Myxosarcina sp. GI1: one gene and its partners. The protein of the gene in region 1 interacts with the protein of each later gene in a pairwise test. Links are inferred from orthologs where the notes say so. Each region holds a gene or a part of one and is shown on either strand. Other genes may lie near its edges.

Region 1 (5,667 bases):
TTCTACTAAAGCCGAATCAAATTTATATCGCAGTTGGGGAGCAACGGTAGTGGGTATGACTAACTTAACTGAAGCTAAATTAGCTAGAGAAGCAGAAATTGCCTATGCCACTTTGGCTTTAGTTACCGACTATGACTGCTGGCATCCCGACCACGGCAGCGTAACTGTAGAAATGATAATCGAGAACCTCCAACGCAACGCCGTCAATGCTCAACGAGTCATTCGAGAAACCGTTAATAGGATTAGTACCAATCCCCCTGAATCTGAGGCACATTTGGCTTTAAAATACGCCATTCTAACTCCGCCCGATAAAATCCCTGCTATGACTAAAGAAAAACTGTCTCTATTAATACAAAAATATTTATAGCTCGAACCAAATTACGTTTGCTTATTAACGGTGCTTCAGCGAATTAGTACCTAGAGACATATCCACCGAAATTGAGAATTGCTATAGTAGATTTATTAACAAAATATTTAGTTCGATACCATCTTGCTCATAAAGAGTTAGCCTAAAAATACTAAATCAATCTCGACAAATTTTTTTAACTTAATGACTTCTAGCGAACTATTAACTCTCGTTCTATTACTAAGTCCTGGAATGCTATTGTCAATTCTAATCATGCTAACTTTTTCCAAAGGCGGTTAAATTTGCAGTGTAAAGTAATGTCAAAGGCGTGAGCAGTTTTAGTTTGGATTATTTCAAGAAATCGGACAGTTATAGTAAAAGTCAAAAGTCAAAAATTAAAATATTTAATTTATAAAGCTTTCAGTAGCTTGAGATGTCCTAATTCTTCTGTCCACTGCTATATATTTAGCTGGAAAATCCAATTCGGTAAATTTTTTAGACATACTAGTCAAGTAGCAAGTTATACAATTAGTCTTGCTATTTTTTTGTAGCTACGCACGAGCTAGTTGCTGACAGGTGTTCGCTGCAAATAATTAAATTGAGATTTTCTCAAAGTTTTATTGTTATTGATTTATCTCTCTCACTCAATATCCGATGATTTATCCGAAAGAGAATTAGACTCGGCAATACTTTCTTCTAAATCCATGCGCTTTTCCATCTGGCATAAAAAATAGCCAGTCATCATCGCTGAAGCTAAAAGATGAGCTAAATTTTCGCGATCGGTAGTAATTTTAATATTGAAATCCCCCGTAGGCAACATTCCTACCAGACCTTGGACATTTTGAGAAATAATTTGTTTGACTTCAGGACTAGCGGACTGAGCAATTTGCGCTAACACTTCTGGTTGCTGCTGGCGCAAATACTGCATCAGAGTATTGTAGTTTTTTTCTTGCTGTTCGGAATCTGAAAAATCAAAATTAAATATCATTCGTTACCCAAAGTTGGATGTAATTCTCTACTACTTTGACATAAATTTGTCCATATCCGCTAGTAATAAATTTTCGGATAACCTCTCAAAGGGCAGTCAAATCGTTGATTTCAAAGTATTGATGAAATTTATCAGTCACCTCTAGCCAATAAGAGCGTCCATCGGCTTGTTCTCGTTTGCGAATAAACCCCAACTGTACTAATTCTGCTACTTGCTGATAAGCACTGCTACCGCGTAACTCAATTAATTCGGTTTGCAGTATGGGGTTTTTTAAAGCTACTGCCGCCAGGGTTCGCAATGCTCCTTTGCCTAGTTCGGCAGGGACTAACTCCTGTAACAGGTTGGCATAAGCAGGCTTAAGCTGTAAACTATATCCTGCGGAAGTTTCTACAATTTCTAATGCCGTGTCGCGATGGGCATAATCGTTCATCAACTCAATTAAAGCATCTTCAGCTGCCTCAAAGTCACAATCTAGATAGCCAACAATTTCCGCCAAGTTAAGAGGCTTGCCCTTAATATAAAAAATTGCTTCTATTTTATTTGCTAGCTTCAAAGATCGCTCCTACTCAAAATGATCGGTTATTTAGTAACGGAAAAAAATGTCCTACTGGACCGTGACCCGCACCAATATCTAAAGCATATTCAAGAGCTTTGGTTACATATTGTTTGGCTGCGATCGCGCTCGACCATAAATCTTTACCTAAGGCTAAATTGGCGCAGATTGCGGCTGAGAGAGTACAGCCCGTACCGTGAGTATTATTCGTGTTAACTGGCGTTACTTTTAATACTTCGAGCTTATTACCATCAAACCAAACATCGCTGCCCCGAAACTTTCCCGATAGACTACCCCCTTTAGCTAAAATTACTGCTCCTGCTAATTCCTCGTAAATGGCGATCGCCGCTTGTTTGAGATCTTCTAGATTATTAATTTCCCTACCGCTCAAAATTTGAGCTTCATAAAGATTGGGTGTAACGATTGCCGCTTGTGGTAACAAGTACTGTTGCATACTAGTGACGGCAGCTTCGTCAAGCAAACGCGATCCCGTACGAGATACCATTACGGGATCGACAACTAACTGACTCAGATTTAGCTTTTGTAATTGCTCTGCTACCGTCTCAATAATTTCTCGATTCAAGAGCATTCCTGTCTTGAGCGCATCGACTTTAAGATCTTGAGTTACTGCTTCAATTTGAGCTTTAACCATTGATGGCGCGATCGCCTCGACTGCTGCAACTCCTGTAGTATTTTGTGCAGTTACGCAAGTCAAAACACTAGCTCCATGAACGCAGTGAAAGGCAAAAGTTTTTAAATCCGCCTGAATTCCCGCACCACCACCACTGTCAGAACCAGCAATAGTTAGAGCTACATTAGTTATCATTTGGTAAAGCGTCTTCTTTGTAAGAAGTCGGGAATTTCAATTCTACTGCGATCGCTAACTGGTTCGGGAGTTCGGGTTCTTTCTGACTGAGGCATGGAAGTAAAAATGCTGGGTTCTTGCCGTTCTGGTTCCATAACTTCCTCACTTTTATCGCCTTCAAAACCAGTAGCAATGACCGTGATCCGCACCTCGCTATCCATAGTTTCGTCGATAACCGCGCCAAAAATGATCTCAGCTTCTTCATCCACTACTTCATAGATGCTTTCTGCTGCGGCATTGACCTCATGAAGAGTTAGATCTTTACCACCAGTAATATTTAGCACGACACCTTTAGCACCATCAATTGGAGTTTCGAGTAAGGGTGAAGAAACCGCAGCTACAGCAGCCTCTCTTGCACGAGATTTACCCGAACCAGTTCCTATGCCCATCAAAGCCGAACCCGCATCCGCCATAATTGCTCTAACATCGGCAAAGTCAACGTTGATCAGACCTGGAATGGTAATAATGTCAGAAATCCCCTGTACGCCCTGGCGTAAAATATCGTCTGCATAAGCAAATGCCTGTTGTACTGGAGTTTCGGGAGAAATCACCGAGAGCAACTGGTTATTGGGAATTGTAATTAAAGTATCTACACGACTAGCCAAAGCCTCTATTCCTTTAACTGCTTGGCTATTGCGCCTTCTACCTTCAAAAGTAAAAGGACGAGTTACTACACCCACAGTCAAACAGCCCATTTCTTTGGCAACTTCTGCTGCAATGGGAGCCGCACCTGTTCCCGTACCGCCACCCATACCTGCGGTAATAAAAACTAAATCTGTATTTTCTAAGGCATGAGCAATTTCATCTCGCGATTCCTCTGCTGCTTTTTGACCAATTGCTGGATTACCACCCGCACCCAACCCTCTAGTAATTTTTTGTCCTATCTGTAGTTTTTGCGGTGCCTGTGCGTGGTTGAGTGCCTGGGCATCCGTATTTACCGCCCAAAATTCAATTCCCGCTATCTGACCTTCGATCATGCGATTTACGGCATTACAACCACCACCACCAACTCCAATCACTTTGATTTTAGCGACGTTGCTCGGCACAATTTTATTACCTCTCATTTCTTCTTTGGGAATTTGAGAATTACCACCTGCGTGAAAAGGAATTCCGATTCCATTGCTAGCATAGCTACTTGCTTTAGCTGAAGTTGACTCGGAGCTGTAGTTAACTTGATTATTGTGAAGCTGAAAAACTCTGTGGTTGGCTGTCATGGGCGTATAAAGAGATTCTCCTTAATGTTTTCTTCTATACAAAATTGATTTTCGATTTTTTCTTAGCTTAATTATTATCTAATATAGTTAATTAGCTGGAAATATTTAAGTTTTTATAACTATTAAGCAATTAATTCTAAACTTCAGTTACTACTTTTGCTTATTTTAAGAGTAAATACTGAAATATCAATACGTAAAAATACAGATTTTTTACGATTTTTGTTAATTACGGTACTTTTGAATCAAATTTTGTTGGGGATTGCTTAAATCGATAAAAGCAATTTTGCTAGAATCAAAGCGTTCTGGCAAATTTTTTAGACGCACCATAACCTTAAAGCGATCTTCAAGTTGAGACATGTCCGAACCTAAATACACCATTCCTAACTCGGTTTTTAAGAATAAACCCTCGGATTCATCCCAACGAACTTCGGTAATTTCAACGGCAGAATAGGCTGAGATCAAACGATAGAGTTCCGTCCAGGAAGCCCGACTCTGCAAGGGAAAATTAATGACTTTTAGTTGGGGAAGTGAAAAATTTGTCTTTAAATCTTTATATAAATAGGAAGGAATCCAAGTTCCTTCAGCATCTAAAAACCCGACTTTTCCTGCCGATAAAGCTAAAGCTACGGGAACTCTTTCCCGAATAAAAATCGTTAGCTTTGGGGGAATAGTTTGTTTGCTGACTCTCACGGTAGCAATAGCAGGAATAGATTCTAATTTTTGGGCGAGTTTCTGACTTGGCGTAGCTCCTAAAAACTGAGGATATTTTAAATCTAAGAGCGCATGAATAGCAGCTTCTGAAACCAAATTTTCTCCTTCGATTTGAACTTGAGTATCTCCTTTTATTTGCCAATAGGAAGATGTACCGACCCCAGTTATAGCGATCGCGCCACCAATCGTAACTATTGCTCGCCAAAGCGATCGCCTACGCTCTCGTTGCTGTTTTCGCCTGAGATGTTCTAGTTTGGAAGATAAAGATTTTACCATAGACTATAAATTAACTAAGAATTGCATGAAGTGTGGGTAAAGTGTAAGTAAAGTGTGAGTTTACAACACTGCTTTAAAAAATTACCTATGATAAATTAAGGTTTACCGAATGATTTAGTCTAGTCTGCCACCGACAAATATTTTTTTTTACTTATGATAAATACCAAACGCGGACTCGTTTTAGGAACGACTGCTGTAGCTCTTTCGACTATAGCGGTAACAGGAGCAGGAATTCATTTATCTCATAGTCAAGCTTTTTTTCAAGATAGCCCCAAAGAGTTAGTAGATGAAGTTTGGCAAATTATTAATTATCAATATGTCGATACCAGCTTTAACGATAAAGATTGGGTAAAAGTTCGTCAAGAATATCTAGAAAAAAATTATCAAGATAAGGAGCAAGCTTATCAGGCAATTCGAGACATGCTAGCGCAGCTTGGAGATCCCTATACGCGGTTTATGGATCCAGAAGAGTTTAAGAACATGCAGATCGATACTTCTGGAGAATTAACTGGTGTGGGAATTCAAATTGCTAAAGACGAAGAAAGCGATCGCTTAATTGTCATTGCTCCAATTGAAGATACTCCAGCTTTTGAAGCGGGAATTTTAGCTAAAGACATCATTACTAAAATCGACGGCGTAGATACTAAAGGAATGGATGTCAACGATGCGGTCAAGCTAATTCGCGGTAAGCCTGGTAGTAAAGTAAATTTGACT
Region 2 (5,659 bases), on another replicon or contig:
TGTTAAATACAAGCCCATTGCCACACCAGCCACTAAAGAAATCAAACCCCATAAGCCAAATACGTGCATCGGGCGAGTCAAGAACTTCTTCATAAAGAAGACCGTTAGCAAATCCATCACTACTCGGATGGTTCTACCCAGACCATACTTACTCCGTCCAAAGCGACGCGGATGGTGTCTGACGGGGATTTCAGTGATTCTCGCTCCTTCAATATAGGCTAGTGCGGGTAAAAAGCGATGTAGTTCGCCATATAGGTTCATGTCTGCAAGCAATTCGCCACGATAGGCTTTGAGAGAACAGCCGTAATCGTGAATTTTAACTCCCGTTACTTTACCGATCAGCCAGTTGGCAATTTTAGAAGGCAGCAGTCTAGTTAGAGCTTTATCATGTCTTTGCTGTCGCCAACCGCTTACTAAGTCGTATCCTTCGGCTAATTTGGCTAATAATAAGGGAATATCTGCGGGGTCGTTTTGTAAATCGCCATCGAGAGTAACAATGGTTTTGCCTGCGGCGCACTCAAAACCAGCCGCCATCGCTGGAGTTTGACCATAGTTGCGTCGCAAAATTACTGCTTTAAGATCTCTACGCTGTCGGGCAAGATCGCTTAAAATCTGAGTCGAACCATCTCGCGAACCGTCATCGACACAGACAATTTCGTAATTGAGTTGAGTGGCGGCAGCAGCTTTGGCGATCGCTTCAATTAAGGTCGAGATGCTTTCTGCTTCATTGTATATCGGTACGACTATTGATAAATCTAGCTGCGTGGGAACGATGGCTTCTATACCAAGAGCATTTTTAATAGAGGACGACATCTTAATCGATCGAGGATTGGGTCATTTGGCTATTTCGCAGTTTATACTAAAAAAATTGAATTGAGATTAGAAAATAATAAATATTGCGCTGGTTTACTTTAGGAGCGATCTACTTATTACTGAGCTTAATTAGCGTACCAGTAGCCGCACTTACAGATACACAAGTTTTACTTGCTGCCGATCGCGGTCGCGTTTGTCCCCAAAACTTGAGCGCAGCTATAAATAAAATCATCGCTCGACCAAAAATAGCGCGATCGCACTGGGGAATTATCGTACAAACTCTAGATTCTCAACATACTCTTTATAGTCGCCACGCCAACAAATTTTTTATTCCTGCTTCTACTACCAAGCTGTTTACTACTGCCGCAGCCTTAATCGAATTGGGTGTTAATTATCGAATTCACACTCCCATTTTTGGTTTGGGCAACCCGCCAAATTTGACTTACTTACGGCTAGAAGGCAGAGGAGATCCCACCATATCATCTATATCTTTAAAAAAGATAGTACACCTGTTGCGAGCTAGAGGGATCGAACGTATAGAAAACTTAATTTTAGAAGACAGTTATTTCACACTTGAGGCGATTAATCCTACCTGGGAATGGTCGGATGTATATAGTTATTACGGTACAGCCGTTAATAGTGCGATTTTGAATGAAAATAGCGTTACTCTAACCCTATTACCCCAACATGTGGGGCAAAAAGTAAAACTGAGATGGAGCGATGCGATCGCCGCTAGACAATGGCAAGTAGAAAATAATGCCGTAACCGCACCTAAAGATACACCATATAACATAAACATTGCAGGAGTTTTAGGCAAGCCAGTACTCAACGTTCGCGGAGAGTTAGCCATAGACGAACCACCAGATGTTTGGGATTTAGCCATAGCCGATCCGCCGCAATATTTTTTAGAAACATGGCGACACTTACTGACTGTTGAAGGTATTGATGTCGCTAAAACTACAGTTAGTAATAGTCGAGCTAAAAATATTTTGGAGAGAGAAATAACGGCAATTGTTTCGCCGCCTCTAACCGAAATAATTACGACGATAAACCGAGAAAGTAATAATCTTTATGCCGAAAGTCTTTGGAGAATTTTAGAGCGTCGTCACCACAATCTAAAGACAAACCCTATAGAATTTGGTCTAAATAAATTGGGGATCGAGCCTCACAACTATCAACTAATAGATGGTTCTGGTTTGTCTCGCCACAATTTGATTACGCCGCAAGCTGTAGTTGATGTTTTGTTCGTCATGTCGCGATCGCATTTATTTACTTCCTATAAAAATTCTTTAGCTGTAGCAGGAACTAATGGCACTTTAAAACGGCGTTTTCAACATACCCCAATCCAAAATAAGCTCTGGGGTAAAACGGGTACTCTATCGGGAGTTGCCGCACTGTCTGGTTATTTATATCTTTCTCGATACCAACCTTTAGTATTTACTATTATTGTTAACAATTCCGAGCGAGCGAGTAAAGAACTACGACAGGCGATCGATGAGATAGTTTTGTTACTAGGTCAACTGCAAAAATGCCAAACAACATCTGAAGGTTATTATTTAAAAGCCTCCAGTTGAAAGTTTATGCTCGCGATCGGTAATAATATTTAAACTTTCAAACAGTAGTTGTACTGAGAAAGGTGTAAGAGCATAAGAACAGACTAAGTATAATCCGCTTCGACACAATTGCTATATTAAGAGTAAATTAGAATCGGCTTTAGTTAGAGTTGTTTGGTTGACGTAAAAACGGTGAAAATATACTGTAGTTTTTGCAGTCTATAGATCGCCAAAGAAAACGCAACTATTCGATCGCTTTGTTAAAGCAGCGGTATTCTTTGAGGAGCAGTAAAATAAAGTGCGTTTTTTTAATCGTTTTTCCCTTTCAAGGGATATGGGTATAGATTTGGGAACGGCAAATACCTTAGTATATGTCTCTGGCAAAGGAATTGTTTTAGAGGAACCTTCTGTAGTAGCACTAGAACGCCACACAGAAGAAGTTATAGCGGTAGGCAAAGAAGCAAAACTGTTGCTCGGACGCGCACCTGAAAACATTGAAGCTTTACGTCCGCTTAAAGATGGCGTTATTGCCGATTTTGAAGCAACCGAAGCAATGCTCAAAGAATTCGTACGGCGAGTCTATGAAGGCAGTCCTTTAGTACATCCGCGTATGGTAATCGGCATTCCCAGTGGCGTAACTAAGGTAGAGCGTCGCGCCGTTATGGAGGCGGCAGTACAGGCTGGTGCTAGAGAAGTAGACTTAATTGAAGAACCAATCGCGGCAGCAATTGGTGCGGGTTTACCCGTAGCCGAACCAACGGGCAATATGATCGTTGATATTGGCGGAGGAACCACAGAAGTAGCGGTAATTAGTTCCCAAGGCAAGGTACTCAGCGAGTCGGTGAGAATTGCGGGAGACGAACTTACTCAAGCGATCGTCAATCGGATTAAGAAAGAACACAAGCTATCAATTGGAGAAGTTACCGCCGAAAACATTAAATTCAGGCTGGCTTCCCTTTATAGTTCCGATCGCCAGGAACAAACTATGGAAGTTAGAGGCTTACACATTCTATCGGGATTACCCAAAACGATAAACATTAGCGAATCAGAAGTTCGGGGATTTATCGCCGAACCGATAAATAATATTGTCGATGCCGTAAAACGCACTTTAGAACAAACTCCTCCCGATCTGGCAGCAGATATTATCGATCGCGGCATTATGCTAGCAGGAGGAGGGGCAATGTTAAGAGGCTTGGATACTTTAATCGCCCATGAAACGGGAGTTGTCACTCATATTGCGGCAGAGCCTTTAAAATGCGTCGTTCTGGGTACTGGCAGGGTTTTAGAAGACAAAGAGCTAGATCGGGTATTTTGCGATCGCTCCCTGTTGACTTAACTCAATCGACAAGAAACGATTAATTATTAGAAAAAATAATTTATAACTGAGTTGCAGCTAAACAATATTTTAAAAATATGTATCGATGGTGGTCAAAAAATAGCTTTTCGGCGACTCTGACGATTTTAGCCTTGAGTACTACAATTGCAATTAAAGAAACACAGGGAGGCACGATTGCCGAAGCATATTACTTTCTAATCAGACCATTTCAATCCCAACAACAGCTAAAAATACAAAACAAACTAACTAATGCCCGTATTCTAGAGTTAGAACAGCGAGTTCTAGAGTTAGAACGACAAAATCAAAATCTCAAGCAACTTTTAGATTTTTCGCATTCTCAGGATTCAGCAGGAATTACCGCACCAGTTATTGGACGTAGTGCCGATCGCTGGTGGAATCAGGTAACTCTTGGTAAAGGCAGCTTAGATGGAATCGAACAAGGATACGTGGTTATGGGTATCGGGGGAGTGGTTGGTAGAGTTGTCTTTGTCACTCCTCATACCAGTAGAGTTTTATTAATTAGCGATCCTAGCAGTGGCGTTGGTGCAGTTGTCAGTCGCAATCGTAAGCTGGGTTCGATTCGCGGCAAAGACACTCAAACTGTAGTCATGCGCTTTTTTACTAAAGTTGTCGATATCAAGCCTGGAGATAGTATTGCAACTTCTCCTCTTAGCAATCTCTATCCTGCTGGTTTGCCGATAGGTAAAGTCAAATCGCTAAACCTCGAAAGCACTCCCGCACCAGAAGCAGAAATCGAATTGTCCGCACCGATCGATCTTTTGGAGTGGGTAACTGTCATACCCTTTGAAGCTAAACCAGTTGAAGACGAGTCTCAATCTCTTTCTCTCAAAACAAAGTAATAGGACTTACGCAGTTAATCCAAAAATCAATAGTTTTAGGTATTAGAAAATAAAGAATAGGGAACGGGGAACGGGAAAAATGTACTTATCTATATAGCTAGTTTCGAGAATTAGTATGCTTTTGCCTTTTACCTTACCTAAATATTTAACATTTAATAAAGTGGAATTACTTAAGAAACATATATGAGTAGGCTAAAGTTATTAGACATTTTAGTAATTGTTGTTTCTGTCGCTCTATGCAGTATATTAATGTTCTTGAGACTTCCTGGGATGGAACTATTGGGAATAAGTCCTAACTGGCTGTTGATTTGGGTAGTTGCCTGGAGTAGCAAACGTGGTATCTGGCAGGGTGCGATCGCTGGAGTGGCAATGGGCTGCATTTACGATAGTCTTACTGTAGCTTCTCCCTCTCATATTCTCAGCTTGGTTATCGTCGGTGTATTGACATCGAGCCTGCAAAAACAGAAGTATATTAAAGAAGATTTTATCTCAATAGCGTTAATTGTTTTTTTTATGACAATTGTGGCAGAAACTGTATTTGCCCTGCAATATGCCTGGATGAGAATTCTTCCCCTGACAGAAGTTTGGCATAATTATCAGCAAATTGCGATCGCCTCAGCAATTCTCAGTAGTCTCTGGAGTCCAATTTTGTGTTATCCCCTCGCTCTTTGGTGGGAAAAAATATTTATCCAACGTGAACTAGGTATTCGTAGCTAGGGTTTGAGAATATGACACCGCATATCCTCAAAACTTAACTTACAGCTTAGTCTATTCAAATAGATCGAGATCGGTAACTGCACCCAAACTACTAGAAGAAACCAATTTAGCGTATTTTGCCAGCATCCCCCGTCGATAGCGTGGGGGAATGGGTTGCCACGCTGCTTTTCTTTTAGCTAATTCTTCATTGGAAACGTCGAGATGTAATAATTTTTGCTGGGCATCAATTGTAATACTATCCCCTTCTTTAACTAATGCGATCGCGCCACCAACTGCTGCTTCTGGTGCCACGTGACCGACAACCATACCATAGGTACCGCCAGAAAATCTACCATCGGTAATCAAGCCGACAGAGTCCCCCAACCCCGCACCAATAATTG
Region 3 (5,702 bases), on another replicon or contig:
TTCTCTTCAGATTTAGTTTCTGACTTACGTTCGCCAGAAATCGCTACTCGGTCTGCCATAACTTGAATATCTAGATCTTTGGCTTCCATGCCAGGAACTTCGAGTTTGAGATGCAAAGCATCTTCTTTTTCGGTAAGTTCGGCAGCGGGGACTCTAGATAAATTATTAAAGTCACTCCAAGATTCGGGAGTTATAGCATCATCAAATAAACGATTAAGTTGACGCTGTAAAGAGTTCATTTCTTGCCAGGCATTATATCTTGTTAAAGCCATAATTAAAGTTTTCTCCGATTGCTATTTGCTTAGCTTGGTTGGACTATTTGTTTCTTTAATTATTATTTTAATAAGTAGGCGAGCAATCTAAAAGTGAGGCTTTTGTCCCATATATAGTAGTGCTTTCTGCCCGAACCAATAATATCTATCTGGGTAGAGAAAACTGTACCTATGGCAATTCGGTTACTTTTTTTAATTGTCAACAGCTTATTTTCTAGCAGTACGAAATAAATGAGAATGTTCGGGATGGTATAGGCGCGATCGCTTGTTCTTAACTTGTTTTAAAGCAGGACTAATTAGATACATTACGGTTCTAATTAAATTGTTTTCTTGCGTAACCTGCGCCATTTTTGATAATGGTACCACCCAAATCTGTTCGTCTTGCCAACCCAAACGAAAACAAATAGCTACGGGAGTATCGGCAGGATAGTGTTGCAGCAGCTTGGCTTGAGATTCTTCTACATGACGCGCTGCTAAGTAGAGACACAAACTAGCTCGATGTGCAGCCAGGGAAGCTAGTTCTTCAGTTTCTGGTACTGCTGAGGCTTTACCGCTAATTCTGGTTAAAATAATCGTCTGGACTAGTTCTGGTACGGTTAGTTCCGTTCCCAAGGTGGCGGCAGCAGCTTGAAAGGCACTAATGCCAGGGATAAGTTCAAAAGGAATATCAGCAGCAGCAAAAGCCTCTATCTGTTCGCCGATCGCGCTATACAAAGATAAATCGCCAGAATGCAAGCGCACTACGGCGAGATTTTGTCTGACTCTAGCGATCGCCAGGGGAATAATTTGTTCTAAAGTTTTATTTCCAGTAGGAATCAGTTCGGCATCGGAACGTACATCCTGCAAAATTTGTTTGGGAACTAAAGAATCTGCATAGAGAATGACATCAGCGCGATCGAGGATTTTTTTGGCTTTAATAGTCAGTAATTCGGGATCTCCAGGTCCCGCACCAATAATATAAACACCTGGTTTGAGAGAAGGATTATGGGGCATGAAAGAAGTTTTTAAAGTCAAAAGTTAAAAGTTAAAAGTCAAAAGTAAACTAGCTACTTGATATTCTTTGCTCGATTAACATCAAGTAGAGGACGCTTTAACCAATAAAGCCAAGCCAAACCAATTAAACCAAAAGTAATTTCTGCCAAACTTATTAGTTGTGCTACTCGTAAAAAACCCAGCATTAAACTGTCGGTTCGCAATCCTTCAATCCAAATTCGACCGCAACTATAGGCGATTAGATATACAAAGGTCAAAGTTCCTACTTTTAAGCTGTTTTTGTGTTTCAAACCCCAGAAAAACAGCCACAATAGCAAAATAAACACCCCAATATTCCATAAAGATTCGTATAAAAAAGTAGGATGAAAATATTCATAGTTGATATACTCCAATGGTCGATTGGCAGGAGGAATATATAGTTTCCAAGGTAAATCTGTGGGTCTGCCAAAGGCTTCTGAGTTAAAAAAGTTGCCCCACCGCCCGATCGCCTGTCCTAAAATCAAAGAAGGTACTACCAGATCCGATAACTGCCAGATAGAAACTTTTTTCAAACGGGCAAATATCAGTCCCGCGATAGTGCCGCCAATGATTGCCCCGTGAATGGCAATACCACCCTGCCAAATAGCGATAATATCCTGGGGACGTTGCGAGTAGTCAGACCATTTAAACAAGACGTAATAAAGTCGAGCGCAGGGAATAGCCCCAATAACCAGCCAAATTGCCAAATCTGCCAGTAGCTCGGGGTCGACTCCGCGACGTTTTGCTAAATACTGCGACAGACTAACGCCAATCAACACTGCCGAGGCAATTAACAAACCATACCAGCGCAATGCCAAAGGACCAATTTCTACAATGATTGGACCTGGAGACTGAAATTGAACGAGTAGCATAAAAATAAATATAGAGGTAAATGCGGCATTTCAAAAGTTTATAAAGCGATCGCCACAATTTAAAACTGAGGTTCAAATCATACTCTACCTCAAATTAAATCTATAATTTTTATAGCTCGGACAAAATTACTTTATGACGCTACAAACTGCCAATAAATCTACACAGCCAGCTTCGGAGGTTCTGTTAGGTAAATCTCTACCAGAACTAACCGAATGGGTACAACAGCAGGGACAACCTGCTTATCGAGGCAAACAACTATATCAGTGGCTCTACCAAAAAGGAGCGCGATCGCTAACAGAAATTTCGGTTTTTCCCAAACGATGGCGTGAGGAACTAGCCGACTATCCTTTAGGACGTTCTACTATTAATTATCGCAGTATTGCCGCTGATGAGACGCGCAAGTATTTATTACGCCTTGCCGATGGTGCGATCGTCGAAACCGTAGGTATTCCCACTGCCAAACGCCTAACTGTTTGCGTTTCTTCTCAGGTTGGCTGTCCGATGGCTTGTGATTTTTGCGCTACGGGAAAAGGCGAATTTGTACGCAATCTTCAAACTCATGAAATTGTCGATCAGGTATTGACAGTGCAGGAAGATTTTCAGCAACGAGTTAGCAATGTAGTCTTTATGGGTATGGGAGAACCGTTAATGAACCTCTCACCAACCGTAGCTGCGGTTAAATCTCTCAATCAAGACGTAGGTATCGGGCAGCGATCGCTCACCGTCTCTACTGTTGGTATTCCTGGTAAAATTGTCGAACTAGCGCAACATAAGCTACAAATTGTTTTTGCCGTCAGCCTTCATGCACCCAATCAACAATTGCGCCAGCAGTTGATTCCCAGTGCCAAACACTATCCTCTAGATACTATACTTGCCGACTGTCGGGAATACGTGAGAGTTACGGGTAGAAGAGTAACTTTTGAATATATTTTACTGTCAGGAGTTAACGACTTACCCGAACATGCCCTGGAGTTAGCCAACTTGCTTAGAGGTTTTCAAACTCACGTCAATCTCATCCCCTACAATCCCATCTCAGAAGTCGATTATCAAAGACCCGATCGCTATAGAATTGAAGAATTCGAGCGCATTTTACAAGAGCATAAAATTGCCGTTAGCGTACGCTATTCGCGGGGTTTATCTGCCGATGCTGCTTGCGGACAGTTAAGAGCATCCCGTATATAATTCAATTCCTTTTACTTCCAATGTACGAGAATTAATACGATTTTTAAGCCGAAATAGGAGAGTAACCGCTAATGCCTGGAGCATAAGCTTCAATGACTCTTGCAGTTTTATAACATTGAACTAGCAAATAGTCACAACTGCGACATGAAGTACGAACCAGAGAATTATCTATAATGTGTTTTTGAGCGAGCTCGCCACAGTTGGGACAGCGAATCGTTTGTGTTTTAGTCATGTCTTTAGTCGATTTTTTTTAAATGTAATGTTATTAAAAATATTTAAAACAGGGGCGTTAAGACTCAGGCAATTTTAGCCTGTCTTTAAATATTATATTTTTTTTAAAAGTCAATTAAACCATACTTTGTATAGATTTAAGTTTAGTTTTAAGCGATCCCTGTATTTAACCGTACAAGCTTAACAGCTTATTTTAAGATATAGCAACGATTTTATTTTTTCTTAATGGCGATCGCCTCTTGAGTGAAACGGGCGACGCAATACTTCTTATTTAACAATTGGCAGTTGACTGTTAGAGGAAGGGTTTCATAGCACAAGTTCCAGATACAGTTTGTAGTTTTATTAACAATAATTTTAAGTCGAACTCGTAACGAATATGATAATTATAGAAACTCATAACGACTTTAATTTAGGTACAGCTCTATCGAACTTATAGCCTGCAATCTAGGAAGGATAAGTAATAGAAAAACTATATTTTGGTAATTTCACTTATTTTTGACGATCGCAACTGGTAAAAAGTGTTTAACACCGACAGTAAAACTAAAGCTTCTACATCCATACAGTCATTGGAGGATGCCTTAACTCTGTGTCGAAATTCGGGGATGCGAGTTAGCAAACAGCGTTATCGAGTTTTAGAGTTACTGTGGCAGACAAACGAACATCTTTCGGCTAAAGAAATTTACGCCCGTCTCAATCAACATTCTTCGGCTGTAAGTCTGGCAGCGATTTACCAAAATATAGCTGCATTATCTGCCCTGGGCTTGTTAGAAAGTATTCCCAGTTCCAAGGGACATCTCTATAGCAAAGTAGGTGATTCCCATGCCCACTTAATGTGTTTGGACACTGAGAAAATTCTTGACGTTAGAGTCAATTTACCTAAATCTTTAATTGTCAAGGTCATACAGGAAGTCGAGCAACAGACTGGTATTCAAATTGTGGACTATCAGCTTAATTTTTTCGGCTATCAAAAAAAAGCTAATTTACTTTAAATAGAAAAATTATGAGCAGTGAAAGCAAATGCCCATTTTCGGGCGGATCTCAAAAATTTACGGCTGGCGGTGGTACATCAAACCGAGACTGGTGGCCGAATCAATTAAACCTGAATATCCTGCACCAGCACTCGCCTCGGGCTAATCCCATGAGCGAAAGTTTTAACTACGCAGAGGACTTCAAGACCCTCGACTTAGCAGCCCTGCGAGCAGATATCTTCGAGTTGATGACCACTTCGCAGGACTGGTGGCCAGCCGACTACGGTCACTATGGACCACTCTTCATTCGGATGGCGTGGCACAGCGCTGGCACGTACCGCATCGGCGATGGTCGCGGCGGAGCGGGTTCGGGTAGTCAACGATTTGCGCCCCTCAACAGTTGGCCCGACAATGCTAACCTCGACAAGGCACGTATGTTGCTATGGCCCGTCAAGCAGAAATACGGTAAGAAAATCTCTTGGGCAGACCTTATGGTCTTTGCAGGTAACTGCGCTCTGGAATCAATGGGCTTCAAAACCATCGGCTTTGCTGGCGGACGTGAAGATGTTTGGGAGCCAGAGTTAGATATTTACTGGGGTTCTGAGACTACGTGGCATGGGGATAAAGACTATAGTGACAAACGCTACAGCGGCGATCGCGTATTAGAGAATCCTCTCGCTGCCGTTCGGATGGGGCTAATCTATGTCAATCCAGAAGGACCCGATGGCGAACCAGATCCCGTTGGTTCGGGGCAAGACATTCGCGAAACCTTTGGGCGCATGGCGATGAACGACGAAGAAACCGTCGCGCTCACCGCGGGTGGTCACACCTTCGGTAAATGCCACGGTGCGGGCGATGCGTCCCATGTGGGTGCCGAACCCGAGGGCGCAACCATTGTGGATCAGGGTTTGGGCTGGAAGAGTACCTTTAACTCTGGCGTTGGTGTCGATGCCATTACCAGCGGTATCGAAGGTGCCTGGACTCCCACGCCAACACAGTGGGACAACAGCTATCTCGAAACCCTATTTAAATATGATTGGGAACGGGTGAAGAGTCCTGCCGGTGCGTGGCAGTGGGTACCCAAAGACGGTGCTGGTGCCGATACGGTACCCGACGCGCACGATCCGTCAAAGCGTCACGCTCCAATGATGACCACAGCGGACAT

The links.
Region 2: the proteins of ftsZ (region 1) and KV40_RS05605 interact in binary tests that used the Escherichia coli proteins (3 or more experiments, as listed by UniProt). The link is inferred for Myxosarcina sp. GI1 from one-to-one orthologs.
Region 3: the proteins of ftsZ (region 1) and rlmN interact in binary tests that used the Escherichia coli proteins (3 or more experiments, as listed by UniProt). The link is inferred for Myxosarcina sp. GI1 from one-to-one orthologs.

The regions. Positions count from the first base shown.
Region 1 is NZ_JRFE01000022.1:233,042-238,708, reverse strand. The notes cover bases 1,839-4,673. They hold ftsZ (cell division protein FtsZ), read right to left. Parts: upstream 3,967-4,673; coding sequence 2,710-3,966; downstream 1,839-2,709. Other genes in these bases: KV40_RS16430 (cell division protein FtsQ/DivIB), read right to left, coding at 4,189-4,673; thiD (bifunctional hydroxymethylpyrimidine kinase/phosphomethylpyrimidine kinase), read right to left, coding at 1,901-2,713; scpB (SMC-Scp complex subunit ScpB), read right to left, coding at 1,839-1,887. In the rest of the region: KV40_RS16455 (S-methyl-5'-thioadenosine phosphorylase), read left to right, coding at 1-367; KV40_RS16450 (DUF760 domain-containing protein), read right to left, coding at 987-1,334; more of scpB, read right to left, coding at 1,420-1,838; more of KV40_RS16430, read right to left, coding at 4,674-4,953; carboxyl-terminal processing protease CtpC, read left to right, coding at 5,107-5,667. UniProt on the Escherichia coli protein: Essential cell division protein that forms a contractile ring structure (Z ring) at the future cell division site. The regulation of the ring assembly controls the timing and the location of cell division.
Region 2 is NZ_JRFE01000010.1:138,894-144,552, forward strand. What follows is about bases 1,857-4,683. They hold KV40_RS05605 (rod shape-determining protein), read left to right. Parts: upstream 1,857-2,664; coding sequence 2,665-3,702; downstream 3,703-4,683. Other genes in these bases: dacB (D-alanyl-D-alanine carboxypeptidase/D-alanyl-D-alanine-endopeptidase), read left to right, coding at 1,857-2,387; mreC (rod shape-determining protein MreC), read left to right, coding at 3,780-4,562. Also shown: KV40_RS05595 (glycosyltransferase family 2 protein), read right to left, coding at 1-813; more of dacB, read left to right, coding at 897-1,856; rod shape-determining protein MreD, read left to right, coding at 4,746-5,279; ilvD (dihydroxy-acid dehydratase), read right to left, coding at 5,331-5,659. UniProt on the Escherichia coli protein: Forms membrane-associated dynamic filaments that are essential for cell shape determination. Acts by regulating cell wall synthesis and cell elongation, and thus cell shape.
Region 3 is NZ_JRFE01000007.1:65,423-71,124, reverse strand. What follows is about bases 1,444-4,313. They hold rlmN (23S rRNA (adenine(2503)-C(2))-methyltransferase RlmN), read left to right. Parts: upstream 1,444-2,288; coding sequence 2,289-3,338; downstream 3,339-4,313. Other genes in these bases: KV40_RS03745 (Fur family transcriptional regulator), read left to right, coding at 4,088-4,313; KV40_RS03750 (hypothetical protein), read right to left, coding at 3,382-3,570; lgt (prolipoprotein diacylglyceryl transferase), read right to left, coding at 1,444-2,155. In the rest of the region: KV40_RS03770 (Hsp20/alpha crystallin family protein), read right to left, coding at 1-272; cobM (precorrin-4 C(11)-methyltransferase), read right to left, coding at 480-1,265; more of lgt, read right to left, coding at 1,319-1,443; more of KV40_RS03745, read left to right, coding at 4,314-4,558; katG (catalase/peroxidase HPI), read left to right, coding at 4,570-5,702.